2 regions of the Mesorhizobium sp. ES1-3 genome follow, and region 1 is predicted to be linked to the other one. Evidence: riboswitches for the same ligand, from Rfam matches in the RefSeq annotation. Region 1 holds a riboswitch; the other holds the start of a gene.
What was found. Region 1 has a riboswitch for thiamine pyrophosphate ahead of LB536_RS13400 (YkoF family thiamine/hydroxymethylpyrimidine-binding protein). Riboswitches for the same ligand answer to the same signal wherever they lie in the genome.
Positions count from the first base shown of each region.

Region 1 (14,403 bases):
CGCCCATGACCTTGCGGTTGAAGGCATCCTCGGGAAGCGCGTCCACCGCCTTGGTGTTGGCTGACACCGGCGCGCCGACCTTGGTCACCCATTCGACGTAGAATTTCGGGTCGATCATGTAGTTGATGAAAGCCTCCGCACCGGCAACGTTCTTGGAGCCGACGGGAATGGAGAAGGCGTCGAGCCAGGCAACGGCGCCCTCCTGCGGGATGACCAGCGAGACCGGCAGCTTGAAATGCGTCTTGGCGCGGTCGGCCGAACCGCTCCAATAGGTGCCGATGTCGATCTGGTTGGAGGCAACCATCTGGTTCCAGTCGTTCTCCGAGCTCCAGAAGGTCTTGATCTGCGGCATCAGTGAGGTGAGCTTGGTCTTCACCGCATCCATGTTCTTGATGTCGTTGATGTTCTGGCCCGTAGCGATGGCGCCGAACTGAACCGCCTCGACGGCGTCGTCGCGGATGACGACGCGACCCTTATGCGCTGGATTCCACATTTCGGCGATCGAGGTCGGCGGCTTGTCGAAGGATTTTTCGTTGATGGCAAGCGCTGTCAACCCCCACACCCACGGCACGCCATAGACCTTGCCGTCATGGTCAAGCATCGGCGAACTTGCCTTGTCCTTGCTGATATCGGCATAGTTCGGCAGCTTGGAGGTATCGATCGGCTGGATCAGCTTTTCCGCCATCGCCTGATCGTTGAAGGCGGCGTTGATCATGACCACGTCGTAGAGCCCGGGATTGGTCCGGATCTTGGTCAGCATTTCCTGTTCGGAATTGAAGAAGTCGTTGACGACCTTGTTGCCGGTAGCCTTCTCGAAAGCGGCGATGGCCCACGGCTCGTCGGCGCCGTAGCCCTTCCAGTTGAGCACATGCACTTCGTCGGCCTTGGCGGCGAAGGCGAGTGCGGAGGTGAAGACGGCGGTCGCCGTCAAGAGTGCAGTCAAGTCGGGCATGCGCATGGTTCGTTCCTCTCTGTGTTTGCCCGCTTCTCGGGCTTGTCAGGCTGTTTGATGGGCCTTCTGTGTCCGGCCTGGCCCGCCGGTCGCGGCGGCTTGGCTCAGGAAAGTCTGGATTTCCGCGTCGGTCGGTGCCGATGAGCCGCCGTGGCGTGTCACCGAAATGGCCGCCGCCGCGTTGGCATAGGCCGCGGCATCGAAGGGAGGCACGCCGCGCGCCAACGCGCTGACGAAGGCGCCGATATGCGTATCGCCGGCGCCATTGGTATCGACGGCCGCCACCTTGAAGCCGGCTATGGTCCGTGCAGTGCCGTCGGCCAGCCGGACGAGGCATCCGCCTGCGCCAGCTCGGATGACCACGCCATCGGCCTTCGCGCAATGATCCGTCAGAAGCCGCGAGGCGAGAGCCTCGGCGTCGCCGGTGCCGGCAATCTCGGCCGCCTCCGTCGTGTTGCAGCTCAGCCAGGTCGTGCGGGCAAGCACACGATCGAGAATGGCACGTGGGATGTCCGCAATAACCGGCGTCGGATCGAAGACGAAGGGAACAGCTGCCGGCAACGCCTCGATCCATCCGGTCAGCGCATCGCGGCTCCCAGGATAGCTCAGCGTGTAGCCTGACGTGAACACCCAGTCGTCAGACCCGATCGCCACCGGCGCCATCAGGTCGGGGCTGAGAGCGCTCTCGGCGCCTGGCCACGAGACGAAGGTGCGTTCGGCGTCGCTCGATATCATGGCAACGCAATTGCCGCTGTCCATCAGAGGCGACGGCGGCGTCAGCGTCTCGATGCCTTCGGCGGCGAAGGCAGCACGCAGGAAGTCGCCATTCGGACCGCTGCCGAGCTGGCCGCCAAACACCACCTTCATACCGGTGCGGGCCGCTGCGGCCATCATGTTGAAGCCGCCGCCGGCGACCTGCGCATAGCTCGACGCCGTCTTCTCGCTGCCGGGCGCCGGCAAGGCGTCGATGCGGTAGACATAGTCGACCACCGCGCTGCCGATATGGACGAGACGCCCGCTCATCATGCCGCATCCTTGCCGGAACCGGCGTTGCCGACGCGACCGTTCGACATCCGCGCCGCGACAAGATCGGTGGCCAGCGCCCGAACCTGCGCCATGTCGATGCCCTTGAGATCGGCGATCCGATCCTGCGGCAGATACGAAAAGCCGGTGCAGGCGCCGGCCATACCGGCCGCGATGGCGCCGATCGTGTCGGTGTCGCCGCCAAGATTGGCGCTGATGATTGCCGCCTGCCATGGATCGCCGTCGGCGACTTGCAGCACGGCGAAGGCAGCCGGTACCGATTCCTGGCTGGCGACGCCGGTGCCAACCAGATCGACAATCAACCGGGTCGCGTCCCTCTTCACCTTGCCGCGCACCAGATCCTGCGCCCAGGCGATGCGCGCGGCTATGTCGCCACCGGTCACCCAATGGCCTAGCGTCGCGGCTCGCCGCGCCGCCGCGACCGCGCTGTCGGAGGCCGCGCGCCAGTCGCCACCGGCGATGCCGCGGCTGACAGCGGCCGCGACGGCGGCGGCCGACGCAATCGCGATCGACGTGTTATGCGTCGCCCGGCAGGTCTCGGCCACCTTGGCGACGAACGCATCGAGCGGCTCCAGCGACATCATGATGCCGACCGGCGCGATACGCATGGCCGCGCCATTGGTGTCGCCGCTACGCCCCGCCTCTTCCGCCGGCACGCCATTGTTGATGGCATCAATGGCGCGCTTGGTCGATGGCCCCAGGAGATCGTAGCTGCCGCGCGCCTTGACCTCACGCTCCCAGTCGAGCAGCGCGTTGACCCAACGCGCATGGTCGAAGCGATCGCCGGATTCAATGAGGATGCGGCCAAGCAGCAATGCCTGTTCGGTATCGTCGGTGATGCTGCCGGCCAGCAGCCCCTTCGACACCGGATGGTCGGCGAAAGGCGTCACGAAATCCTCGACATGGCCGTAGAGTTCGGCAATACGGACCGGCGACAGAAGCTGCGTCGGCATGCCGAGTGCGTCGCCCAGCGCGCCGCCGACAAGCGCACCCATTGCGCGATTCATCTCAAACTCGTTGTCCGACATCGCTCAGAATCTCATATGCAGCGCGAAATGCGCGGGGTTGAGCAGGCTGGTGACATATTCGATCGGCCTCTCGTCGGCCGCACGCGTCAGCCGGCGGCCGCGCAAGAACGGCGTGCCTTGCGGACAGCCGAGGATGGCGGCGTCATCGGCATTCAGCTTCTCGATGTCGACCCACTCCTCGCCATGGTCCGGTACCAGCCCCGCCCCGCGCAGCGTCTGGTGCAGCGACCCCTCGCGCAGGCCACGCAGCGGCACGTCCTCCAGTTCGGGCGACAGCGGCAGGCGGCTGCGTTCGATGGAGATGGCGTGACCGTCACTGGCATTGGTGCGCACCCGGTCGACGGCGATGAAGAACGGGCTTTCGACGTCCAGCAAGGTCGCCAGTTCGGCGTCCTCGATGACCTCCAGCCGCAGCGTCCGGGTTTCGGCATTGGCGCCCGCATTGGCCAGCGCTCGCGACCAGCCGATGGCGTCATCGACCGGCTTGCCATCAAAAGTGACGAAGGAGCCGATACCGCCCTTGGTGGTGATCAGCCCGCGACTGGAGAGCTCCTCGAGACCCTTGCGGACGGTATTCCGGCTGACGGAGAAGCGCTGGACGAGCTCGTTCTCGCTCTGCAGCCTGTCACCGAAACCAAGAACGCCGGAGCGTATCTCGTGCTCGAGAACGGTCGCGATCTGCTCGGGCTTGCCCGTGCCGGGAGACAGTTGAACCGCGCGCCGCTTCATATACGTACCTGTTCAGTGAACCTGTATAATCCTGTTCAATATCTTGCTATGTGAACTCTGTCAACGATCGGCGCCCACGGACGCTTCACCGCAAGTCGCCCCGCGTCCGCCCGGCGGCGACCCGGCACTTCGAGGCAATCGCTTTGCTAAAAAGAAAGCCCGCTCCGGGGACACCGGGGCGGGCCTTGGAGGAGAATGAAGGGGTGGGACCCTCTCCTCTTGTTTCCACGGGGGGTGTGGACCGCAATCACCATACGCGAGTCCCGCGGAATGCCGGATCACAAGGCGGCTTGCTTGCATCACAATTCGGTGCCCGGCGACGTGAGCGTGGTCACGCGATTGCGATTGCCGCCGTGATCGAACTGCTAAATGCGTCCCAGAACCACAAGGATGATGACGATGAGCAACACAAGTCCGAGACCGCCACCACCATAATAACCGGTTCCATAGAACGGGCCGCCGCCGAGACCGCTGAAGCCGCCTAGCAGCGCGAGGATTAGAATAATGATAAGTATCGTTCCAAGACCCATGGCCTTCCCTGCTCCTGAATGCGCGCTCTCGCGCGGGTTCAACATCGCGCCATTTCGGATGTTGCAAAGGTATGAACGTTTTAGGGAGGTTGGTGTTCCGCCGGACCATCGCGGCTACGGAACGCTCGGGCCGCAACTCGGAAAGCCGCCTGGACGGCCGGCTTTCCAACCGGCCGGAGGCCAGGAGAGTGCGGTCAAAGCCCCACGGCTGGTTCCGCGGCCTGCTTCAGCCTCAGCGGCGTGAAATTTGCGGAATCTCGCTATTGTCTGAATGCAATCCTGTCCGGATTCCCGTTGACCAACCTCAAACCGCGTCAGTGCGATCCGTTGGCCTATCCCAGAAAAATTGGATTGGCGGCAGTGCCTTGGCGATCTTGCTCTCAGAAGACCCGGTAGCACAACCTGTAGCGCACGCGTTCCATGTAGGCGCGATACTCCGGCACGGCGGCCAACAGCGCCTCCTCGCGCAAGATGCGGTAAAGCTGGAGATAGGTGATCACCGCATAGACCGCGAGATTGTGGAAGGAAAAGGCCGACAGGAGGTAGAGCACATGGCCGGCGAGGTAGCCGGCATAGATCGGATGCCGCACCAGCCGATAGGCACCGCCCGTCATCACACCGCGATTGGCGGGCAGGATCGCAAAAGAGCGCCCCAGCGAGATCTTGCCCCAGATAACGAACAACAGTGCGATGACCTGTAACGGCGCGGCGACGTAAAGGGGGACGAGTGCGATGCCTGGTTGGAGGCTGATCAACGCAACGCCAAAACTGGCCGTCACCGAAACGATGACCGTAAGCGGATTCCAATCACGCGTCACCGGACGCCGCGACAGAAGCAGCCAGGTGAAGGTGAGTATCTCGGAAATCGCCACCAGCGCGGCATTGAGCCGAGTCGGATCCTCGACAAGCTGATAGACGCCGCGATAGACGAACAGCCCCGCGCACAGCAGCGCACAGGCGCGAAAGAAGCCTTCGCGCAGGTCGAGCAGAATCTCGTGCTTGCGCGCCGCGGACAAAAGCCTGTTGTCGGCCGCACGCGAAAGTGTGTCACTTTTTGACATGAGCAAGGCAAGCATCCCGATGACCCCTCGGGGCGACCTTCGCACGCAACCATTGCCGGGCCGTTAACCGAGACGATCGGATCGGCATCAAACCGGATCGAAGGTGAAGGCCGTACCTGCGGTTTGTTGGGCTGCGACCTAGCCACATCCTCGCGTCCAGCGTCGGACGATACGACCTTTTTCGCGGTTTCCGCGTCGGTGCCTATCTGAGGCACCCGTTGCTGAAATATCCCGCGAAATCCGGACGTTGCGCGACAATCTTGCCATCGGCGTCGTGCAGGATGCCGGCGGCGAAGAGATAGGAGCCGATCGCTTCCATCTTGGCCGGATTCATGATGCCGATGGCACCGTCTTGTCCGCGCAGATAGTGCCCCTCGATCAGTGTCTTCAACGAGGCATGGATCAACGCCGGATTGGTCAGGGCGTCCTTGTTGGCCGCGATCAGCAGCGTGGCGGCTTCCTCTGGATGATCGACCGCGAACTGATAGCCGCGCCGCGTTGCCTGGATGAAGGACGACGCCAGTTCTGGGTTTGCCTTGAGATACGCTTCGCTCGAAGAGATGAGCGTCGTGTGCTCGTCGGGGACGCCATAGTCGGCGTAGACGAAGCTGCGCTGCTTGACGCCTTTGAGTTCGGCTTCGACGCCCTCCCAGGTCGATACTTCGAGCGTGAAGTCGACCGAACCGTTGGCCAGCGCCTCGTAGGCGGAAGTGCCGAGCGTCACCGTCTCGAAATCGCCCTTGCCGCCATCATGTCGGATGATGGTCGAAATCAGCGCGTTCTCCCAGGCACTGCCAAAGCCGCCATAGGTCAGGCCATCCAGATCCTTCGGGCTTTTGATCGCGCTGCGCGCCGCATTGAACACCAGCCGACCTGTTTCGGACTGCACGACGGCATAGACGGCCTTCAAGTCGGCGCCGGCGGTCTTCTGGGTGAACAGGCTAATGGTGCCGTTGATGCCGAAATCGGCGACGCGGTTGGCAACAAGCGTGCCGGCGCTGGTGTCGCTGTAAGGCACAATATCGACCTCCAGACCGGCCTCGCGATAAAACCCCTTGTCGCGCGCGACGAACAGCCCGATGTGGTTGGTGTTGACCGTCCAGTCGAGGGCGACGGTCACCTTCCGCGTCGCCGCGAAGGAGCGGCTCGATCCGATGATCAGCGGTACGCTGCCGGCAAGTGTGAGCAGCAGAGCTTGCCTGCGCGTCAAGTCAGTCATGATCATGTCCTTTGGATGGCTGGAGGTTGAGCAAAATATCGAGGATCTCGGCCTCGAGTGCCCCGGCCTGCCGTGTGGCAGCGCAGGTTGGATCGCGCGGGCGCGGCAGTGGCACCTTGATCTCGCGCACGACACGGGCCGGCCGCGCGGACAGCACATAGATGCGGTCGGATAGGAACACGGCTTCGCGTACATCATGGGTGATCAGCAACGCCGTCCAGCGATGATGCCGCCACATCTGTTCGAGCCAGCGCTGCATGGCCGCGCGGGTCAGTGCATCGAGCGCGCCGAACGGCTCGTCGAGCAGCAACATGTCGCGTTCCTGCACCACGGTACGCAGCAGCGCCGCGCGCTGGCGCATGCCGCCCGAAAGCTGCGCCGGGAAATGCCGCTCGAAGCCGGCAAGCCCGAACTCGGCAAACAGCGGCGCGACCCGCGTCCGCGCCGCCTTGCGGCTGACGCCTTGCACCTCGAGCCCGAGGGTCGTGTTGTCGAGGATGCGCCGCCACGGCATCAGCGCGTCGCGCTGCGGCATGAAGGCGAAATGCCTGCCATGATCGTCGAGCGGCGCGCCGTCGAAGAACATCCCACCCTCGCCATGCTCGGCACCGGTCAGAAGCTGGAACAGCGTCGACTTGCCGGCACCCGAGGGCCCAAGGATGGAGACGAATTCGCCGGCATCCACGCGCAGCGAAATGTCGGCGAGCACTTCGAGCCCGCCAAAGGCCTTGCGCATGTGCCGCAATTCGAGCCGGCTCATGCTTGCGGGCCTTTTCCAGCGGTTCGTTCCCAGGGCATGGCAAGACGCTGCAGCAGCACCGTCAGCCCGAACAGGACGAGGGTGAGCGCTGCGCTGACGCCAACGGCGGCGAGCACCAGGTCGGGACGGAAATTGTTCTTGGCGTTGAGCATGTAGATGCCCAGCCCCTTGGCCGCGCCCGCATATTCGGCGAAGATGGCGCCGACGACGGCGTAGGTGATGGAAATCCTGAGGCCAGCGAAGAAATAAGGCAGCGCCGAAGGCAACCGTGCCAGCATGAAGACCCGCCAGCGCCCTGCTCCCATGGCGCGCAGCATCTGCCCGATCTCGACCTCGGTAGCCTCGTAGCCCTGCACCAGGGCCACCAGCATCGGGAAGAAGGTGACCAGCGCCACCAGCATGATCTTGGACATCAGCCCGAAACCGAACCACAGCACCACCAATGGCGCGATGGCGACCAGCGGCAAGGTCTGGCTGACGATGAACACGGGAAACAGCGCGCGCCGCAAAGGCTGGAAGAAGTCGACCAGCATCGATAGCGCGAAGGCGGTACTGAGCGAACAGGCAAAACCGATCAGCGTGGCGCGGATGGTGGGAACGGCGTTGTCGAGCAGCGCGTCACGATTGAGCACCGCCTGTTCGAAGACGCGCGAGGGCGGCGGCAGAACCGTCGGCTTGATGCCGGAATGGTTTGCGTAGAGTTCCCACGCCACGAACACCAGACCGATCGATATCACGGCCGGCGCTGCCTGGGCGAAGGAGCCCGCGAGGTGACGCGGGTTGAATGACGATGAAACCACGAGAGAATGACCTTGACGGCGCTCGCGCGTCGGCGCGAGCGGTTCAGACGGCAGCGGGACTGTTGGCCGAAACCGTGACGTCGAGGGTTACGTGACCTGCGCCTGGCCCGAAGCGGCAGAAGGCTTCATCGAGCGCCGAGAAGATCGCTCCGGCATCGCCGCGCAACTTGGTGCAGAAATTCTTGGAGCGATCGTAGACGCCGGACTGCTTCAGGAAATCGATGCAGCCATAAATCTCGTCCATGTGGTCGTCCGTGCCCATCACATACAGCGAGAACTGCGCCGCCGCTGGCTGGCCGGTGGCGGGCGCACCGCGCACGGCGGCAATGGCGGCTTGCTTGCGCGGGCCGAGTGGCCCGGCAGGTCCGCCGAACGTGTCGGAGCGGCAGATCGGATCGTCCGGCTCACCTGGGCAGCCACGCGAAATGGTGGCCGACAGCACGCAATGCTTGCCGCTGCCGGACGCAGCCACGAAAAGGTCGCGCAGCGCCGGGAACAACACCTCGGGGGGGCCGACCAGCAGGGTCGAGATATCGTCGGTCTCGATCCTGAGCCTGTCGCGATACGGATCGAGCGCGCCGAGCGCGCCCAGGATGACGCCGACAAAATCGTCGGCCATGGGATATAGGGAAACCTGTGCGCCTGAAAACATCGCCCGCCTCGCTCCGCTGGTATTACCCAGATCAGCTTCTAGGGTCTGTGGGCTTGCCGCCCCCGTCTCAGCCCCGACCGTACGGAGCACCCCTGTGGATGGCGGCGTTAAAGCACCATTCGATCGGTTGGGAAAGCTATTTTTTCAGCAAGCTGCGACAAAAGCATTGCGCCAGCGCAGAGGCAATCGGGTGCCCGCCGGCCCGGAAATCTGTCTGGAACCTTCGCGAGGCCGAGAGGTTGTCCCACCAGTCGCCAGACGCAATCGCAGGAAAAGTGCGAAGCGGTTTTCCTGCCGGAATGCGTCAAAACAAAAAGATAGAGCGGTCAGTTGCTTCCGTGAAGCCTGTGAACCGCTCCCGCGACGAATTCACAGAATGGAGACAAGCCATGCTCACGAAAATCCTCGCGGCTTCGGCCTTCACCATTGCCCTTGCAACATCCGCCATGGCGCAAAGCAATAGCGCGGCCGGCGCGGATGGGTCGGGCGGCAGCGGCAAGTCGGTCACCGTAGACCCAAGTACCCCGGCTTCGCCCAATACAATCGACCCGGGCGCAACCAACAGCATAACCACCATGCCAGGAGACATGAATTCCAACGCGGATCAGAATTGCCCGACCAATCCGCAGGGCGCGCAGACGGATGCCAATGGCAACGCGACTGCGCCGACCGTGAACGACAAGAACTGCGGTAAGTAGTCTCGCGGCATGGAAAGCGCGGACGCAAGTTCCGCGCTTTCCATGCGCATTGGTTTTAGTATCCGTCACGACCGGCCGGCGGCTCGCGCCGATTCGAACTGTCAACCACCGGACAGCCGCGATTGATATGGTCTTGCGGCAATCGGCGGGCGCTTATACCTGCCAACTGCCAAGAAACTCATGAAACTGCCTTTTCGCGGACCGGCAGCTTCCAGCCTGGCCTGACGAAATGGCAGGTGTAGCCATTGGGATATTTCTCCAGATAATCCTGGTGCTCCGCCTCGGCCTCCCAGAACGCGCCGGCCGGCGCGAGTTCGGTGACGACCTTGCCGGGCCACAGGCCGGAGGCATCGACATCGGCGATGGTGTCCTCCGCCACGCGCTTCTGCTCCTCGCTGGTGTAGTAGATTGCCGAGCGATAGCTCATGCCGACATCGTTGCCCTGGCGGTTGCGCGTCGTCGGATCGTGGATCTGGAAGAAGAATTCCAGAAGCTGGCGGAAGCTGATTTTCGCCGGATCGAACGTGATCTCGATGGCTTCGGCATGCGTGCCATGATTGCGATAGGTGGCATTAGGCACGTCGCCGCCGCTGTAGCCGACACGCGTGGCGAGGACGCCCGGGAAGCGCCGGATCAGATCCTGCATACCCCAGAAGCAGCCACCGGCAAGCACTGCACGTTCGCTCGAAGTCGCCATGTAAGGTCTCCTCAAAAGGCAATCCCGGGGAAACTGTAGCGGCTTTCAATCGGGAATTGCGCGACAACAAATTCGGATATTCCCGTAGATGGGCATTGTCGCCTGCTTCGTCCAGAGCGGCCATTCGGTTGCACCCGTGAAAGACGCATCAAAGGGAATGGGTTGCATGACGCCGCTCAGATGCGCGGATGCCGGGTCCGGCTGCTGGCGGCAACCGGCAGATACCGCTGACCAGGCGGAATGGCGGCAAAACTGATCGCCACCGGCGGCGCCGCGCGCGACCAGTTAAAAAGAACGGTCTTGACCGGGATATTGCCCAACCATGCCCGCAGCCATGACGGCACGCCAGGACCCCGCCAAACCATCAGCATGCCATGGTCGCGCAACCGCTGCCTCGAGATCCAGGGTGCGAACCGCATATCGAGGTCGGTGAAGATCGACGGCTTGTCATAGGCATTGAGGCCCGCCAGCATGGCGAGATTGGTGTCGCCACCGACGATGTCGAGCCGGCCAGGCGCCGCCGCGTGCCAGATTGCCTCTGCCTCGTCCGAGACAGACTGCGCCGGCCAGCAGACGGCGTCCATGCGTCCGCGCACATTGCAGTTCGTCCAGCGGATGGCCGCATAGGCGCCCGACATGGTGACGATGCAGATGAACGCGCAGACCGCCAGCCTTCGCATCTCAAGGGCACTGAGCCGGTGGCCGAGGAAGGCGAGCACCACCACGCCGACAAGATTGTACATCGGCGCGCCCCAGGCTTCGCCGGCGCCGGTGAACAATGAGGCGACCATGATCAGCGTCGCCGGGCCAAGCCCCATCCACGTGAGATAGACCAGCGTACCGCGCTCGACGGGCTCTTGCGGAGCAGGCGTGCGCCGCAGCAGCCCTGATATCGCCAGCACTAGGAGGAAGCCGCAGAACCCGGCCAGTTGGACACCGACATAGTAGAGGCGCGCACGGTGTTCGCTCACCCAGGCGTCGCGGTCGGCGAAATAGGTTAGCGGCAGGAAATCCATGCGGTAGAGTGCGACGGCCAGCGGCGCGGCGACCGCGAGAAAAACGGCCAGGCCAAGCCATGGCCAGGGTGTCGCCAGCCGGCTCCGCGCGCGCGGCTCGTAGAGCAGCCAGAGGCCGCCGAAGGCAAGCAGCAGGCCGGTGGAGAACTTGGCGTAGAGCCCGATGCCCGACACCAGTCCGAGCGCCAGCCACCAGCCTGGCCCACCGCCGCGGCCGGCGCGCCACAACAGCCAGCAGATCGCGGCCCAGAACGGCATCTGCGCATAGTCGTGATTGAATTGCGGGGTTGGCCAGCCGAAGAAATAGATCGATGGCATCAAAAGCACGGCAGCCAGCGCGCGGCGTTGTCCGAGTATGTCGCGGGCCAGCAGATAGACCAGGACGAAGGTGGCCGAGATCGTCAGTTGGGCGAGCAGATATTGCGGCCAGCGGAACGATCCGGTCAGAAGATGGCTGGTCTCGAGCAGCCAGCCGGGGAGCTGCGGATGCTTGTAGGTCAAAAGCACCCACTCGCGGCCCCACATGAAACCTTCCACGACATCGCCGGGCGGCGCGGGATCGATGAGTGCTGGCACCACCGTCCAGAACAGGATCTGCATCAGGCACAAAAGCGCCAGCAGATACCAGGGGTGCCGAAGCAGGGCGGACCAGACCGACGACGAATCCAGTTCCACGGCAGGCAGCCCTGCCGGCACCCAACGATCGATGGAGTCGTCGATTCCCGCCATGCGGCGCTTAGACCACATCGCCTGGTTTGCCGAACAGTCCCAACATCAAAGCTTACCAAAAAGTATACTTGCAGGTCATTGCAAGGCCAAGATTGAGCAGGAACTACGTCCTCTCATTGCCGACACCGGGCAGAACAGCCCGCACACTGATCCCACTTGAACATCCCGGATACTCGATGCGTCACCAGCATGCCGTCATCCACCACCGCGCGCTCGACTTCTGGCTGGCGCGCGCGGCGGTCCTCGTCATCATCTGCCTGCAGCTTCTGGTGATCAACGATCTTTCGTTCGGCCCACGCTGGCTGGCGCCGGGGCTGGAGGCCGCCCTGCTCGTACCCCTGTCCGTGGCCACCGCCTGGACGCAGGCCGCCACCCAGAAAGCGGTCGAGGAGGAGCACTGGTACCTGGTTGGCCGGTTTCGAGTCATGATCCGTAGGACGGCTCTGGTGATGACCGGCGTCGTCAGCGTCATGAACTGCGGCTCCCTGGTGTTCCTGGTGCGTGCCTTGCTGGCCGGCCACGCCGGCTCCAGCGGCCAGACGCTGCTGGTCGACGCGCTCAACATCTGGATAACCAACGTCATCGTCTTCGCCTTGTGGTTCTGGAGCACCGACCGGGGCGGGCCGCCGACCTGCGGCCTCGTCACACGCGCCCATGCCGATTTCCTGTTTCCGCAAATGACCCTGAGCGACCGCGAAATCCGCGACTGGCTGCCGGGCTTCGTCGATTATTTCTTCCTCGCCTTCACCAATGCAACGGCGTTTTCGCCAACCGACACGTTGCCGCTCTCCCAACGCGCCAAGCTGCTCATGATGGGCGAGGCCATGATCTCACTGCTGACGATCGCGCTTGTCGCGGCTCGAGCCGTCAACATTCTGGCCTGAGGCATGTCACGCAAGCCCGCCGGGCACCGGGAGAACGGCAGACATGAAGATGAAGACCTGAGCGCGCGTCGCCTCGATCCATTCAAACGCGCCTTGGGCCACCTCAGAAGCCACAAACGCAAAAAGCCCGCCCCGGCGCGAGCCAAGGCGGGCTTTGGCTCGACCGAGCCGCAGATTCTCAACGCCAGGCAAGGCCCAGAATCATTCCTCCCCAGCTGGCCTGAACTTCCGCACGATCACCTCGAACAATATATCCGAGAGCACGTCCAGTTGGTTGATGGCGACATCGATGTCCTTGGGCAGCACCGAAAGCACGATCTTCAGATACTGGTCCGGCTTGTCTGCCCGCACCTCGGCGAGGACGCCGGCGCCGTGGGCGCGAAAATCGGCGCGCACGGCGGCAAGAAAATCGTCGCCCAGTGTCTTCTTCGTCCGCTTGCGACGAGGCGCGGAAGCCGGCGGCGCGATAGATGGCTTGCGCCTCGCCGGCCTTGTCTTGGCGCGCTTCGGCCCGGCATCGGCTTCGTCAGCCATTGGCCGGCACCATGGCATTTGGCTGGGCGCCGCTGGCGGAAGCCGTCGTGCCGGCTTTCGGCGCCGATTTGGCTTGGTTGGCGCGCTTCTTCGAGCGGGTGACTTTCTTTCTGGCCCGCTTGCCACGCTTCGGCCTTCCGGCAGGTTTTGCAGCGCTTGATGGTTTTGCAGCATTGGCCCGCGCCTTCAGCCTGGCCATGACAAGACCGACAGCGCGACTGTCGATGCCTGCTTGCGGAAGACGGAAACCGCCCGCCGCCTCCCGCACCATGCCGATCAGCACGCCGGCCGCGACTTCCTCGACACGGCCGAGCCGCGCCCGAGGCGCCGCGCCCTCGAATTCGCCGATGGCGCTGACGACCTCGAGGCCGTCATCGCCGGTGATGATGGTGGCATAGCGGGTCATGGGAGTTTCCCTGAGAAACAGTGACGGAAGAAGGGGTGCGGGGGCACCTGCAACGCCGCGTTCCTTCGCGCCCCCTCTGTCCTGCCGGACATCTCCCCCACATGGGGGGAGATCGGCAGCTTTGGCGCCTCGCCACTCCATCAGACGTTGGAAATTGGCGAAAGCCGTTGAGGCATCCAATCTCCCCCCTCGTGGGGGAGATGTCCGGCAGGACAGAGGGGGGCGCTGTCCCGCCGACGTCCAACCCTCAGCAGCGCGCCGCGTCCTCTGGCATGGCGCCAAAAACACAGAACCCGCCTTGGTGGCGGGTCGTTGGCGCAAATCAGCACCATGGACGAATATGTAGCATGGCCGCCCTCACCGGGTCAACGCGTTTCTAGGAAAAAATTCACATTCGACCGAAAGAGCATGACGCCGGCCCTGACATCCACCCGGCTTTTCATCAGCCGGTTCCTGTGAAATCATCAGCGCCAGCTCATGGAATGATTCCCGTCGCACGGCCTTGTGGAGAGGACGATGGACAGACCAGCCATGGCATCCGTCTTCAGGATGCGGCACGCTCCGGCCACGGTTTCCGGTGTGCGCAGCACTGGCCAGGGCCAGGCGGATCCGATCATCCGGGTGCACTCGCTTGGCGAAGCGATCCGCTTCGTCGCCGGCGCTT
Region 1 covers NZ_JAIUGW010000008.1:32,359-46,761, forward strand. Annotated here, with positions in the region: gene LB536_RS13355 (ABC transporter substrate-binding protein) at 1-958, opposite strand, end outside; gene LB536_RS13360 (PfkB family carbohydrate kinase) at 998-1,975, opposite strand; gene LB536_RS13365 (ADP-ribosylglycohydrolase family protein) at 1,975-3,003, opposite strand; gene LB536_RS13370 (GntR family transcriptional regulator) at 3,028-3,753, opposite strand; gene LB536_RS13375 (DUF3309 family protein) at 4,119-4,283, opposite strand; gene LB536_RS13380 (methyltransferase family protein) at 4,664-5,344, opposite strand; gene LB536_RS13385 (ABC transporter substrate-binding protein) at 5,547-6,563, opposite strand; gene LB536_RS13390 (ABC transporter ATP-binding protein) at 6,556-7,323, opposite strand; gene LB536_RS13395 (ABC transporter permease) at 7,320-8,060, opposite strand; gene LB536_RS13400 (YkoF family thiamine/hydroxymethylpyrimidine-binding protein) at 8,167-8,775, opposite strand; TPP riboswitch at 8,766-8,879, opposite strand; gene LB536_RS13405 (hypothetical protein) at 9,165-9,473, shown strand; gene msrA (peptide-methionine (S)-S-oxide reductase MsrA) at 9,652-10,170, opposite strand; gene LB536_RS13415 (glycosyltransferase family 39 protein) at 10,347-11,915, opposite strand; gene LB536_RS13420 (hypothetical protein) at 12,092-12,799, shown strand; gene LB536_RS13425 (hypothetical protein) at 13,001-13,333, opposite strand; gene LB536_RS13430 (hypothetical protein) at 13,326-13,739, opposite strand; gene LB536_RS13435 (hypothetical protein) at 14,256-14,403, shown strand, end outside.

Region 2 (14,403 bases), on a different contig from region 1:
CTTCCATCTCTTCCCGCAGCATCTCAAGCTCCAGCCATTCTTCCTCGAGTGCCGCCAGCGTCGCGCGCTCCTTGTCGAGGGCGGCAATGGTCTTCTGGAACGATGCCGGATCGCGCTCGTAATAGGCGGGATCGGCGATGTTGTTCTCCAGCCGCGAGATCGACGCGGTCACCGCCTCGATCTTCTTGGGCAAAGAGTCCAACGCGAACTTCTGCTTGAACGAGAGTTTTTTGGCCGGTCCCTTGGCGGCAGCAACGTCCGCCTTGGCCGCCGGCGCATCGCCGGCTTCGGCCTTGGCGCGCGCCTTGCGGTCGTCGAGCCTGGTGCCGCCGCGCTGCGCCAGCATGTCGGAATAGCCGCCGGCATATTCGACCCAGCGGCCGCCGCCATCCGGCGCGATGATGCTGGTCACGGTGCGGTCGAGGAAATCGCGGTCGTGGCTGACCAGGATGACGGTGCCCGCAAAACCGGCGACCAGTTCCTGCAGCAGTTCCAGCGTCTCCATGTCGAGATCGTTGGTCGGCTCATCGAGCACCAGCAGGTTCGCCGGCCGCGCCAGCACGCGCGCCAGGATCAGCCGCGCCCGCTCGCCGCCGGACAATTCGCGCAACGGCGTGCGTGCCTGTTCCGGCTTGAACAGAAAATCCTTCATGTAGGAGACGACATGGCGCTGCTCGCCATTGATGACGAGGTTTTCGCCGCGCCCGTCAGTCAGATACTGTGCCAATGTCTCCTGCGGATCGACTGCCTCGCGCTTCTGGTCGAGCGTGGCGATTTCCAGATTGGTGCCGAGCCGTACCGATCCGGCATCAGGCGCCAACTCGCCGGTCAGCATCTTCAGAAGCGTCGTCTTGCCGGCGCCGTTCGGCCCGACAAGGCCGACGCGGTCGCCGCGCTGGATACGGGTCGAGAATCCCTTGACGACGGTGAGGTCGCCAAAGCCCTTCTCGATGTTCTTGGCTTCGATCACCAGCTTGCCGGATTCGGCGGCGTCGCTTGCCACCAAGGTCGCGGAGCCCTCGGCACCGCGATGGCCGCGAAAGCGCTGGCGCATGGTCTGCAGCTCGCCGAGGCGTCGCATGTTCCGCTTGCGCCGCGCCGTCACGCCATAGCGCAACCAATGCTCCTCGCGCACGATCTGGCGGCCGAGCTTGTGCTGTTCGCGCTCTTCCTCTTCCAGAACCAGGTCGCGCCATTCCTCGAAATGGCCAAAGCCCTTGTCCAGCCTGCGGGTCTGGCCACGGTCGAGCCAGACAGTGGCGCGCGACACGCGTTCGAGGAAGCGGCGGTCGTGCGAGATCACGATGAGCGCCGAGGAAGTCCGGACGAGCTCTTCTTCCAGCCATTCGATGACAGACAAATCGAGATGGTTGGTCGGTTCATCAAGAAGCAGAATGTCGGGCTCGGGCGCCATGACACGAGCAAGCGCGGCGCGCCTGGCCTCGCCGCCGGACAGGTCGCCCGGCCGCTCCTCGCCCGACAGGCCGAGATGCTCCATCAGATAGCTGGCGCGATAGGGATCGTCGGCCGGCCCTAGTCCGGCCTCGACATAGGCGCGCACATTGGCGAAGCCGTCCATGTCGGGCATTTGCGGCAGATAGCGTACTGTCGCAGAAGGCTGGCGGAACACCTCGCCATCCTGCGGTTCGATCAGGCCGGCGGCGATCTTGAGCAGCGTCGACTTGCCGGACCCGTTGCGGCCGACCAGCGCGATCTTGTCGCCGGCCGAAGCGGTCAAGGCGGCGCCGTCGAGCAGCGGCGTGCCGCCGAAGGTCAGTCTTATCCCGTCGAGATTGAGAAGAGGCGGGGCCATGTCAGCTTTCGGGCAATGGATAGGGATGGGCGAGCAGCAGTGCGCGGCCATGGCCGAGCGCGATGTCGAGGCGGCCCTTGACCTCGTTGGAAATGGTCAGCGACGAACCGAAAGCCACCTCGACCTTGTCGAGCGGCCATTTGGCGCCGGTTACGGTCAGGCCGGAGAGTTCGGAAAAGCCGAGTATCGAAAACAGCGTGCCGTCGGCATAATCGAAGCCGGCCCTGCCGAGCAGCAAGGGGACAGCTTCCTGGGCGCCGCTGGTCAGAAGCACAGCTGTTCCGGCCTCGGCCAGCCGCAGGCCAAGCGCCAGATGCAGGAAGGCGTGATCGGCGCGCTTGCCGCCGAAGGCGCCCGCCAGCACAAGACGAGTCGCCCCGCGCTCGAGCGCTGCCGCGATCGCCAGTTCGCCGTCGGTCTTGTCCTTTTCCGCCGGGAAGGTTTGCCGGGGCACGGCGGCGAGACCTTCCGGCAGATCGGCCGGCACGGAATCGAAATCGCCGACCCACAGTTCCGGGACAAGGCCCAGCATCCGCGCATGGCCGATGCCGGCGTCGGCGGCGATGACGCGCGAGCCTTTGACCTGGCGGTCGAGCCGGGGCGTGCGGATGAGATCGCCGCCAAGCAGGATGGTGAATGTGCTCATATCCTGTCGCCCTTACCAGCCCGGCACGGGAAACGGAAGGCGGCAAACTCCCACTTGCGTGTCCCATCGGCCGGGCCTATGTGTCGAAACGCTCTAACGGGGTGCCGGACGCGACTTTCGCGGGCCGGCTGAGAGGTAGTCTCGCCAACCCGCTGAACCTGATCCGGTTTGTACCGGCGGAGGGATTAGACGTTTCGGACAATCCGACGCCTCAATTCCTTTCAACGCAAACGAAGGAGGCGCCGATGCGCACGCTTTTAAATTCTCTCGTCGCAGCCGTGGTAGTGACCCTGTCCGGGCCGGCTTTGGCCAAGGACAAGCTTACCGTTTATACCTATGAGAGCTTCACCGCCGACTGGGGTCCAGGCCCGGTGGTAAAGAAGGAATTCGAGGCCGAATGTGGCTGCGATGTCGAATTCGTCTCGGTCGCCGACGGCGTGGCGCTGCTCAACCGTGTCAAGCTCGAAGGCGCAGCGACCAAGGCCGACATCGTGCTCGGCCTCGACACCAATCTCACCGCCGATGCCAAGGCGTCGGGCCTGTTCGCACCGCATGGCACGGTGAGCGATGTCAATGTGCCGGGCGGCTGGAGCGACGATACTTTCGTCCCCTTCGATTATGGCTATTTCGCCGTCGTCTACGACACCGAGAAGCTCAAGACGCCGCCGAAAAGCCTGAAGGACCTGGTCGAGGGCAGTGCCAATGACAAGATCGTCATCGAGGACCCGCGCACCTCGACGCCCGGTCTCGGTCTGCTGTTGTGGGTGAAGTCGGTCTATGGCGACAAGGCGCCGGAAGCCTGGGCCAAGCTCAAGGCCAAGGTGCTGACCGTCACGCCGGGCTGGAGCGAGGCCTACGGCCTGTTCACCAAGGGCGAGGCGCCGATGGTGCTGTCCTACACCACCTCGCCGGCCTACCACATGGTCGCCGAGAACACCGAGCGCTACCAGGCGGCATCCTTCGAAGAGGGCGAGTACCTGCAGATCGAGGTTGCCGGCATCACCACCACGGGGGCCAAGAACCCGCTGGCGGCCAAGTTCATGGCTTTCATGACCGGGCCGAAATTCCAGGACGCCATCCCGGAGACCAATTGGATGTTCCCGGCCGGCAAGACCGACAAGCCGCTCAACCCCGCCTTCGACAAACTGGTCAAGCCGACCAAGACCCTGCTGTTCAGCCCCGAGGAAGTCGCGGCCAACCGCAAGGCCTGGGTGGACGAATGGCTGGCGGTGATGAGCAAGTAGGTTTTGTGGGCTAATCTCGTGAGATGACCGCTCTACGGCGCCCCCCTCTGTCCTGCCGGACATCTCCCCCACGAGGGGGGCGCCAAGGAACACAATGTTTCCCAAGTCGATCGTTGGTTCTCAGTGCAACGCGCATCTGATCCCCGCATCACCGCCGGCATCACCGCGCTCGCGGCAACCACACTGCTGATCGGCGGCGCTTTTGCCGGCCTTATCATCGAAGGCGCCCACGATTTTTCCGGCGCCTGGGCCGCCTTCGATCCTTACCTCTTCCGTGTCGTGCGCTTCACGCTCTGGCAGGCGGCCCTGTCGACGCTGCTCTCGGTCGGGCCCGCCCTGTTCGTGGCGCGGGCGCTGTCGCGGCATCCACGTTTCCCCGGCCGCGCCTTCATCCTGCGGCTCTTCGCCGTGCCGCTGGCTCTGCCGGCGATCGTCGCGGCGCTCGGCATCCTGGCGCTCTACGGCGGCGCCGGCTATTTCGCCGGTCTGTTCAACTGGGTTGGCGGCCGGGACTGGCCGGGCATCTATGGCCTGTCCGGCATTCTCGTTGCCCATGTCTTCTTCAACCTGCCGCTGGCCACCCGCCTGCTCCTCGAGGCGCTGCAGACCATTCCCTCAGACCAGTGGCGGCTGGCGAGCCAGCTCGGGATGGGAGCGCGGCCGGCATTCCGGCTGATCGAATGGCCGACGCTGCGCGCCGCCTTGCCCGGCGTCGCCGGACTTGTCTTCATGCTCTGCATCACATCCTTCACCATCGTGCTGACGCTTGGCGGCGGGCCGGCCGCGACGACGCTGGAGGTCGGCATCTATCAGGCATTGCGCTTCGATTTCGATCCCGCGCGGGCTGTCGCGCTGACATTGCTGCAGATCGGCTTGACCTTCATCGTGGTGCTGGCGCTGACCCGGCTCGGCGCCAATGTCGTCGGCGACACCAACCTGCCGGTCGCGCCGCGCCGCTATCTCTCGGTCAACAGGACCGAGGCCTCGCTGAACGCTATCCTCATCGTGTTGGCTTCGCTCTTCGTTGCCGGGCCGATGGCGGCGACCGTGGCGGCCGGATTGGGCGCCGATCTCGGCCGGCTGGCCGGCGAGGCCACTGTCCGGCAGGCGACACTGACCAGTGCCGTGCTCGCTTTCCTGTCGGCGCTGCTTTCGGTGATGCTTTCGCTGGCCCTGACCATGGCGCGCCGGGCGCTGGCGCTGAACCGCCGCTCCGGCCCAAGGACACTGCTCGAACATGCCACCGATACCGGCGCCGGCTTTGTGCTGGTCGTGCCGCCGATCGTCATCGGCGCCGGCTGGTTCCTTCTGTTGCGCCATGTCGGCGATGTCTTTGCCATCGCCCCGCTCATGGTCGTCACCGTCAACGCCGTCATGGCGATGCCTTTCGCGTTGCGCGCCATCCGTCCCGCCTATGACGCGGCAAGCGAGCGTCACGAACGGCTCTGCGCGCAGCTCGGCATTTCCGGCTGGGCAAGACTGCGGCTGGTCGACTGGCCGTCGCTGCGGCGGCCGCTCGCCACCGCCTTTGCGTTCGCCATGGCGCTGTCGCTTGGCGATCTCGGCGTCATCGCCCTGTTCGGCAGTGATTCCGTGCAGACCTTGCCCTACCTTCTCCTGGCTCGCATGGGTAGCTACCGCACGCAGGACGCCGCCGGCCTGGCACTGCTACTCGGCCTTGTCTGCCTGGCACTGGTGCTGGCAGCGGACCGGCTGGGAAAGGGGATGGCCCGCGATGTTTGACAGGGCTGCTGACGGCAAGGGGGTTACGGTGCGGCTGGACAAGGTCTCGTTCAGTTATGGCGAGGCATTGTTCGCCTTCGATGTCGAGTTCACGGCTGCGCAAATCACCGCCATCATGGGGCCGAGCGGTTCGGGAAAGTCAACGCTGCTCAATCTGGTGGCCGGGTTCGAGACGCCGAGATCCGGTCGCGTGCTGATCGGCGGGGTCGATGTCGGCAGCGAGCCGCCGGCCATACGCCCGGTGTCGATGGTGTTCCAGGAGAACAACCTTTTCGCGCATCTTTCCGTCGAGCAGAATGTCGGGCTCGGCCGTTCGCCATCGTTGCGACTGACCGATGCCGACCACGCCGATATCGCGGAGGCGCTTGGGCGCACCGGCCTTGCCGGCAAGGAGAAGCGGCTGCCGCGTGAACTTTCGGGCGGTGAGCGCCAGCGCGTCGCTCTGGCTCGCGTGCTGGTGCGTGACCGCCCGGTGCTGCTGCTCGACGAACCCTTCGCCTCGCTCGGACCCGCCTTGCGCGACGACATGCTCGACCTGGTTGCCAGCCTCCATGCCGAGCGTGGCATGACGGTGCTGTTCGTCACGCACCAGCCGCAGGATGCCCGCCGGATCGGCCAGAAGGTGGTGTTTCTGGACAATGGCGCCGTCGCCGCCACAGGCACCTCGGACGATTTCTTTGCAGGGACTGGTCCGGAGGCGTTCCGGCGCTACATCGGTGCCGGTGCCGGGGATGAGTTATCACGAGATATTGCCCGGAAGCGGACATAATTTACGCTCAAACCGGCTTGAGGCGATGTGGCGCTTGCTTGCCATGACTGGAGTAGTGTGGCTAGGTCCGCTCGATACCGGTCCGGCACAGGCCGTGATTTGCCTACAGCATCTGCTGCCCGCCCCGAGCGCGCGACCGACGCTGTAGCAGTTTGTTTTGCGCATGACACGGTCCGTTGGCCATGCGCAAGGACCTGAAAGGAAGCCATTCTGGCGATCGGCGCTGACAGGCTACGAATGAATCCGCTGGCGCGCTTTCTCGCGCTCGCCGGCTTTGCCGTGGCGCTGGCAAGCTGCCAGATGTTTACGCCTCCGGAAGTCCAGGAATCCGGCTTCCAGCCATCCGACAAGCCGATCACGGTGGACAATGTCGCCGCCAACAACAAGCTTGCCGAACTCGCCAAGGCGCAGCATCCGCGTATCCTGGCGACCTATGGTGGCGAGTATGCCGATCCCAAGCTCGAGCGCATGGTCGCCAAGGTGGTCGGCAATCTGACCGTGGTGTCGGCTAACCCGACCCAGACCTATCGCATCACCATCCTCAATTCGCCCAACGTCAACGCTTTCGCGCTGCCGGGCGGCTATCTCTACATCACGCGCGGCCTGTTGGCGCTGGCCAATGATTCGTCCGAGCTCGCCGCCGTCATCGCGCATGAAATGGGACACGTCACCGCCAATCACGGCCTGCAACGCCAGCAGCTGGAGGCCGAGGAAGGCCTTGCGACCAAGGTCGTTTCCGATGTGCTCGGCGACAGCCCGACCGCCAAGGCAGCACTGATCCGCGGCAAGCTCAGGCTGGCGCAGTTCTCGCGCAACCAGGAACTGGAGGCTGACGCCATTGGCATCAAGTCGATCGGCGAAGCCGGCTACGATCCCTATGCCGCCGGCCGCTTCCTGCAGTCGATGTCGGCCTACACCGATTTCCGTTCGATCAGCGGTGCCACGGACGCCAGCCTCGACTTCCTGGCCACGCATCCCAGCACGCCGCAACGCATCGATCTGGCACAGCGCCACGCCCGCCAATTCGGCGCGCCCGGTTTCGGCACGCGCGATCGCGATTCCTTCCTCGCCGGCATAGACGGCCTGCTTTATGGCGACACGCCGGAAGAGGGCTATGTGCGCGGCGAAACCTTCCTGCATCCGGGTCTCGGCGTGTCGTTCACGGTGCCGGACGGTTTCATCATCGACAATTCGGCGGCAGCGGTGACGGCAACGGGTCCGGGCGACATAGCGATCCGCTTCGACGGCGTTTCGATCGACAAGAACCGCGCCTTGACCGACTATATCAGAAGCGGCTGGGTGGCCGGCCTCGACGACAGCACCGTCAAGCAGGAAACCATCAACGGCAATGAGGCCGCGACCGCGCATGCCGGCGCCGAAGGCTGGCAGTTCGACATCGCGGTGATCCGTGCCGGCGGCCAGGTCTACCGACTGCTGACCGCGGCCCCCTCGGCCAGCGCGTCGCTGGAAACGGTGGCGCGCTCGGTCAGTGGCTCTTTCCACATCCTCAGTCCCGCCGAAAAAGCGGCCCTGAAGCCACTGCATATCCGTGTGCTTACGGTGCAGCCAGGACAGACCATGGGTTCGCTTGCCGCGCAGATGGTGGGCGTCGACCGCAAGCTCGACCTGTTCCGCGTGCTCAACGCGCTGTCGCCGGGGGCCGCGGTTTCGGCCGGCGACAAGGTCAAGATCGTCACCGACAAGTAAGCGCCGTTGCGCGAGATCAGGCGGCAGTCGCCATGAATTCCGGGTTCTGCTTCACCAGCGCGACCTTGAGCTTTTCCAGGGCGCGGGCTTCGATCTGGCGGACGCGTTCCTTGGAAATGCCGAGCGTCTCGCCGAGTGCCTCGAGCGTGGCGCCCTCGTCGGTAAGCCGGCGTTCCTCGATGATGCGGAGTTCGCGGGCGTTGAGCGCTTGAAGCGCCTCCTTCAGCCAGAGCGCGCGGCGCGCGATATCGATCTTGTCGCCGACAATCTCGTCGGGCAAGGGATCGTCCGAGACCAGGAAGTCCATCCGCTCGGTCGCACCCGCATCGTCGGCAAGCGGCACGTTGAGCGAGGAATCGGGCGCCGACAGGCGCGAATCCATCAACGCCACATCAGCTTCGGAAACGCCGAGCGCAACCGACACCTCGCGGTAGAGGGTTGTGTTGGAGAGTGGTTCGGCGCCGTTCGCGAGACGGGCGCGCAACCGCCTCAGATTGAAAAACAGGGCCTTTTGCGCCGAACTGGTGCCGCCGCGCACGATCGACCAGTTGCGCAGGATGTAGTCCTGCATCGAAGCGCGAATCCACCACGTCGCGTAGGTCGAAAACCGCACCTCGCGCTCGGGCTCGAAGCGAGCGGCGGCCTCGAGCAGACCGACATGGCCTTCCTGGATCAGGTCGCCGAGAGGCAGGCCGTAGTGACGGAATTTCGAGGCCATGGAAATGACCAGCCGCATATGGGCAACGGTGATGCTGTGCAACGCATTCTGATCGTTGTCCTGTTTCCAGAGCAGTGCAAGCCGATGCTCCTCGTCGCGCTCAAGGTAAGGCGCCCTCATTGCCGCGCGGACCATGACCCGACCTGCCGTGTCTTCCATCATAAGGCGCTCCTTGGCTCAGGCGTGCGAATGACAAACTGGCAAGAACCGGCTTGAAATGACGGCGTCGTGCCCTAGAACAGCCAAAACTGCCATGCGCGGGAAAGGTTCCGCTGGAGCAGGCAAGCGAGCGATGACGTCCGGGCAATTTCGGCACGGCTGCCCGGACTTCCGATGCTGCAAAGAAATTTCTTTTGGAGTATTTGATTTTCAGAACTGAGCCTTTTTGAAATTTCGTTCCTTATTTTTTCGATCCGCATCTGTCATTTTCCAGCCCTCACAACATGCCTGACATCAGGCCAAGGACGGGATCACAGAAAAATGAAATGGCTCAAGTCGCTCATTATCGCCGGAACGCTGCAGGCCCTGGCGGTCACATCGGGCCATGCCGGCGCCAATCTCGACCAGATCAAGCAGGCTGGCGTCATCAAGGTCGGCACGGAAGGCACTTACGCTCCCTTCACCTATCATGATGCATCCGGAGCGCTCGTCGGCTTCGACGTCGAAATCGCCAAGGCGATCGCCGAAAAGCTCGGCGTCAAGGCGGAGTTCCTCGAGGGCAAGTGGGACGGCCTGATCGCCGGCCTCGACGTCAAGCGATATGATGCCGTCATCAACGAAGTCGGCATCACCGATGCCCGCAAGGCCAAGTACGCTTTCTCCGATCCCTACATCGCCTCCAAGGCGGTGCTGATCGTGCGCGGCGACAACACCGACATCAAGACCTTCGCAGATCTCAAGGGCAAGAAGGCGGCGCAGTCGCTGACCTCCAATTTCGGCAAGCTGGCCGAATCGAATGGCGCCGAACTGGTCGGCACGGATGGCTTCGACCAGTCGATCCAGCTGCTTTTGACCGGCCGCGCCGACGCCACCATCAATGACAGCCTGTCGTTCCTCGACTTCAAGAAGCACAAGCCCGACGCCAATGTGAAGATCGCCGCCCAGGAAGAGAATGCCGATTACTCCGGCGTCATCGTGCGCAAGGGCGATCCGGAGCTGGTCGCGGCCATCAACAAGGCCCTTGCCGACATCAAGGCCGACGGCACCTACCAGAAGATCGCCGACACCTATTTCGGCCAGGACGTCTCGAAGTAATCATAAAGCGGGGCGGGTAGCCGCCCTGCAGCCCATCCAGCGGCGAGCCGTCTTTGACGGCTCGCCGCTTTTGTCGTGATATGGCTGACGCATTCGCGCTTCGATGACGCTGCCCGTCCATTCCGGAGGTATTTCGTGCCGCACTGGCTGCAACTGATGCTGGAGTCGCTGCCCTCGCTGCTGTGGGCAGCGTTGATCTTCACCGTGCCGCTGACGCTGCTTTCCTTCGTGCTCGGCCTGACGGTGGGGCTGGGCGCGGCGCTCGGCCGGCTGTTCGGGCCGAAGCCGCTTGTGGCGCTCGTGCGCTTCTATGTCTGGATCTTCCGCGGCACGCCTCTCCTAGTGCAGCTGTTCCTGATCTTCTATGGCCTGCCGTCGGTCGGCATCCTGCTCGATGCCTTTACCGCGGCGCTGATCGGCTTCACGCTCAACATCGGCGCCTACACGTCGGAAATCATCCGCGCGGCGATCGGCTCGGTGCCGAAAGGCCAGTGGGAGGCCGCCTATTCGATCGGCATGACCTGGAGCCAGGCGATGCGGCGCACCATCCTGCCGCAAGCCGGCCGGGTGGCGGTGCCGCCGCTCTCCAACACCTTCATCTCGCTGGTCAAGGACACGTCGCTGGCCGCCGCCATCACCGTGCCGGAGATGTTCCAGGCGGCGCAGCGCATTGTCGCCACCACCTATGAGCCACTCATCCTCTATGTCGAGGCGGCGATCCTCTATCTGGCGATGAGTTCGGTGCTGTCGGCCTTGCAGACGCGGCTGGAGGAGCGGCTCAACCGCTATGGCGGCTTCCTGGAGGCACGCTCATGATCGGCCTCGCCAACATCGAAAAACGCTTTGGCGACAATCTTGTGCTGAAGGGGGTGACGGTCGCCATCGCCGAGGGCAGCGTCACCGCGCTGGTCGGTCCTTCGGGCGGGGGAAAAAGCACGCTGCTGCGCTGCATCAACCTCTTGGAGATCCCGACCTCGGGCACGGTGCGGATCGGCGACGAGACGCTCGAGTTCCGCCCGGGTGGCAAGGTGCCGGCGGCGGACATAAGGCGCCTGCGCCTGCAGACCGGCATGGTGTTCCAGAATTTTCAGCTGTTTCCGCATCGCTCCGCCATCGAGAATGTCATGGAAGGCTTGGTTACGGTGCTCAAATGGTCGCCCCAGCAGGCACATGAGCGGGCGGCCGCGCTGCTGGAGAAGGTCGGCATGGCGCACAAGGCCGACGCCTGGCCGGCGACGCTGTCAGGTGGCCAGCAGCAGCGCGTGGCGATCGCGCGGGCTCTCGCCCCGTCGCCGAAAGTGCTGCTGTGCGACGAGCCGACCTCGGCGCTCGACCCCGAACTGGCGCAGGAAGTTGTCGACGTGCTTGGCCAACTCGCCAGCGAAGGCACGACCATGGTGATTGCGACGCATGATTTGCGCCTCGCCTCCAAGATCGCCCAGGAAGCGGTGTTCCTCGACGCCGGCGTCGTGGTCGAGCAGGGACCGTCCGCCACGCTGTTCGGCAATCCGGAGCGCGAACGGACCAAGCGGTTCATCGCCACGCTGAAGCAGGAGGCGGCGGAGAAGGGCGGTGGCGCATAAGCGCGGTATCCGCAGCAATCCCAAAGACAAAAAACCCGGCGCGAGGCCGGGTTTCGTTAACTCAACTCGAAGGCGAAAAGCTCAGGCAGCTTCTTCCTGCTCGGCTTCCTCGTTGTCGGCCTTGGCGCCACGCTTGGGGCCCTTGTTGAGGTTGACCTCGATCAGGCGCACGGCTTCGGTTTCCGACATGCGGTTTACGGCCGCGATCTCGCGAGCCATGCGGTCGAGCGCCGCCTCGTAGAGCTGGCGTTCGGAATAGGACTGCTCCGGCTGGTTGTCGGCGCGGTAGAGGTCGCGCACGACTTCCGAGATCGAGATCAGGTCGCCCGAATTGATCTTGGCATCATATTCCTGGGCACGACGCGACCACATGGTGCGCTTGACGCGGGCGCGACCCTGCACGACCTTCAGCGCACGCTCGACATAATCCTCCTCCGACAGCTTGCGCATGCCGATCGAGGTCGCCTTGGCGACCGGCACCTTCAGGCGCATCTTGTCCTTCTGGAAGTCGATGACGAACAGTTCCAGCTTGTGACCGGCCACTTCCTGCTCGTCGATCGAGACGATCTGGCCGACGCCATGCGCCGGATAGACGATGTACTCGCCGGTCTTGAAACCGTGACGCGCGGCTGTGGACTTCTTCTGCGGGGTTATCGTTGCCATTACGCCCTGAACTCCTTGTTGTGTGCCGGCGGCGGTGCCGGCTGAACTCACGTGATCGGTGTCACCGATCATTAGCCGCACAACAGATGAACCCACCGGAAAGGCCGGGACCGGCAAACCGCACGAACTGCGACCGCCTGGCCCAGATCGCTCTGGTCCGGAATGGGATTTTCACCTTTCAGTGATTTGGGGCGTCTGCGCCATAAATCGACGTTGTGTCACCGGCATGTTTCGCTGATGTAACACAAAAAGTCGGAAGAATCAAGGTTTTGCTGCGTAAGCGAAGGCCACAACCGATCGCCGCCTGTCAAGGCGGTTAATCCGACGTGCCTGTTACGCTGCGTCATACAAGCCTTTACAGCGGTGTTGTCAATCGCCTTCGCCGGGCTCGGCGGAGAAGTATTTCTCGAACTTGCCGGTCTCGCCGTCGAAGGTCTTGGCGTCGGCCGGCGGCTCCTTCTTGGCGGTGATGTTGGGCCATTTCTCGGCATATTCGGTGTTGATCTGCAGCCATTTGTCGAGGCCGGACTCGGTGTCGGGCTTGATCGCGTCGGCCGGGCATTCCGGCTCGCAGACGCCGCAGTCGATGCACTCGTCGGGATGGATGACGAGCATGTTCTCGCCTTCGTAGAAACAGTCGACCGGACAGACCTCGATGCAGTCCATATATTTGCATTTGATGCAGTTGTCGGTCACGACATAGGTCATCGGTCGGCTCCGGGATGTCCCGTTTTTGTTGGCTTTTTTGTGAGGTAACGCCTTTGTCGGCCGCTTGCAAGGGTGGCTATTCCCAGTGGCGCCAGGGTTTGGGAATGGAATTCCAGGTGGGCGGTGCCGCGAGGGCCCGACATGCCCACAGGCCGTCCCGTTTGCCGGTCCCGGTTCTGCTTTTTGTTTGTCGTTTGCCCTGGGAAAACACACCCCCGCGTCTGGTCGGCAAGGCTCAATCTTCGTCGAGCAATCGGTCGGTCTGGCGGCGCTCTTTCTTGGTCGGGCGGCCGCTGCCTGCCTCGCGCAGCGCCGGGATAGCATCGGGAAGTGCGTCGGCCTTGGCTGCGGGCGGCGGCGACATGTCTTCATAAAGAGTGCGAGCTTCCTCGGCAGGGCCGCGCCGCACACCAGCGCCGAGCACCTTCCAGACGAAGATACGCCGGTCGAGCGTGATGGTCAGCACGTCGCCTGGCTTGACCAGATCGGAAGCCTGCGCTGCTTTGTCGCGATTGATGCGCACGCGACCGGCGACTACCAGTTTGGCCGCCAGTGAGCGCGATTTCACCGCGCGCGTGAAGAACAGCCATTTGTCGATGCGCTGGCGGCCTTCCGCAACCATCGACGCGAGCCTACTTCTTTAATTGGTCGCGCAAAGCGGCGAGCTTGGCGAAGGGTGAATCCGGATCGAAGCGCACCGGACGCTCCTCGCGCGGCTTGGGCTGGAAGGCGGGCTTTCCGCCCCCCTTGCCACGATCGGCACCCTTGCCTTCCGGGCTGCCGCCCTTCCAGTCAGGCCGACCTTCGCGGCGGTCGGGACGATCGCCTTGCGGGCGGCCGTCGCGGCGCTCGGCGCCTTCGCCTTGCGGCCTCGGCTTGAACTTCGAGCGGTCGAAGCGCGGTTTGCCGGCGCCGTCGCGGCGCCCTTCATGAGCGGGACGGTCCGCGGGCGTGCCTGTTGCCGGTCCGTCGCCGGCATCGGCAGGCGCGTTGCTTCGGCCGCGCGCCTGTCCGGCTTGCGGGCGGTTGTTGCGGCCATCGCGATGGCGCGGGCGCTGGTCAAAGCGACCTTGGCGCCACAACAGGATCGGTTTTGGCGCTTCGGCTTCCGGCGCAGGTTCGCTGGTGGCTTCCGCCACTGCAGCCGGTTCGGCGGCATCCGTCGGCGCGGAGGCTTCGACGATCGGCTCCGCCGCTGCGGCTTCCTCCGTGGGCGTGGCGTCGACCTCGGCAGCTTCAGGTTCGGCCTGCGGTTCAACCGGGGCCGGCTCGGCGGGTTCAACAGCGGCTTCGGCTAAAGGCGCCTCTTCATCCGCAACCTCAGTCGTGGCTTCCGACTGCTCTTGTGCGACAGGCTCTGCTGCCGTTTCCGCGATGACCTCGGCTGGGGCTTCGATGGCGGCCTCGGCGGCTGCCGTTGCCGAACCCTCGACCGTTGCCTCCGCGGCCGCATCTACAGCGCCGGCTTCCGTTACTGCGGCTTCCACTGCCGCCTCTTCCGCCGCCTTGGCCTGTTCCGCGCGGGCTACCTCTTCGGCTGCCTGCTTGGCAGCGG
Region 2 covers NZ_JAIUGW010000005.1:146,027-160,429, reverse strand. Annotated here, with positions in the region: gene LB536_RS10045 (ABC-F family ATP-binding cassette domain-containing protein) at 1-1,813, opposite strand, end outside; gene LB536_RS10040 (thiamine diphosphokinase) at 1,815-2,459, opposite strand; TPP riboswitch at 2,547-2,661, shown strand; gene thiB (thiamine ABC transporter substrate binding subunit) at 2,705-3,703, shown strand; gene thiP (thiamine/thiamine pyrophosphate ABC transporter permease) at 3,827-5,446, shown strand; gene thiQ (thiamine ABC transporter ATP-binding protein) at 5,439-6,215, shown strand; gene LB536_RS10020 (M48 family metalloprotease) at 6,453-7,922, shown strand; gene LB536_RS10015 (RNA polymerase factor sigma-32) at 7,939-8,802, opposite strand; gene LB536_RS10010 (amino acid ABC transporter substrate-binding protein) at 9,121-9,894, shown strand; gene LB536_RS10005 (amino acid ABC transporter permease) at 10,030-10,710, shown strand; gene LB536_RS10000 (amino acid ABC transporter ATP-binding protein) at 10,707-11,477, shown strand; gene LB536_RS09995 (CarD family transcriptional regulator) at 11,559-12,140, opposite strand; gene fdxA (ferredoxin FdxA) at 12,510-12,848, opposite strand; gene LB536_RS09985 (RNA-binding S4 domain-containing protein) at 13,084-13,470, opposite strand; gene LB536_RS09980 (helicase-related protein) at 13,481-14,403, opposite strand, start outside.
Region 2: another riboswitch for thiamine pyrophosphate. It lies ahead of thiB (thiamine ABC transporter substrate binding subunit); the one in region 1 lies ahead of LB536_RS13400 (YkoF family thiamine/hydroxymethylpyrimidine-binding protein).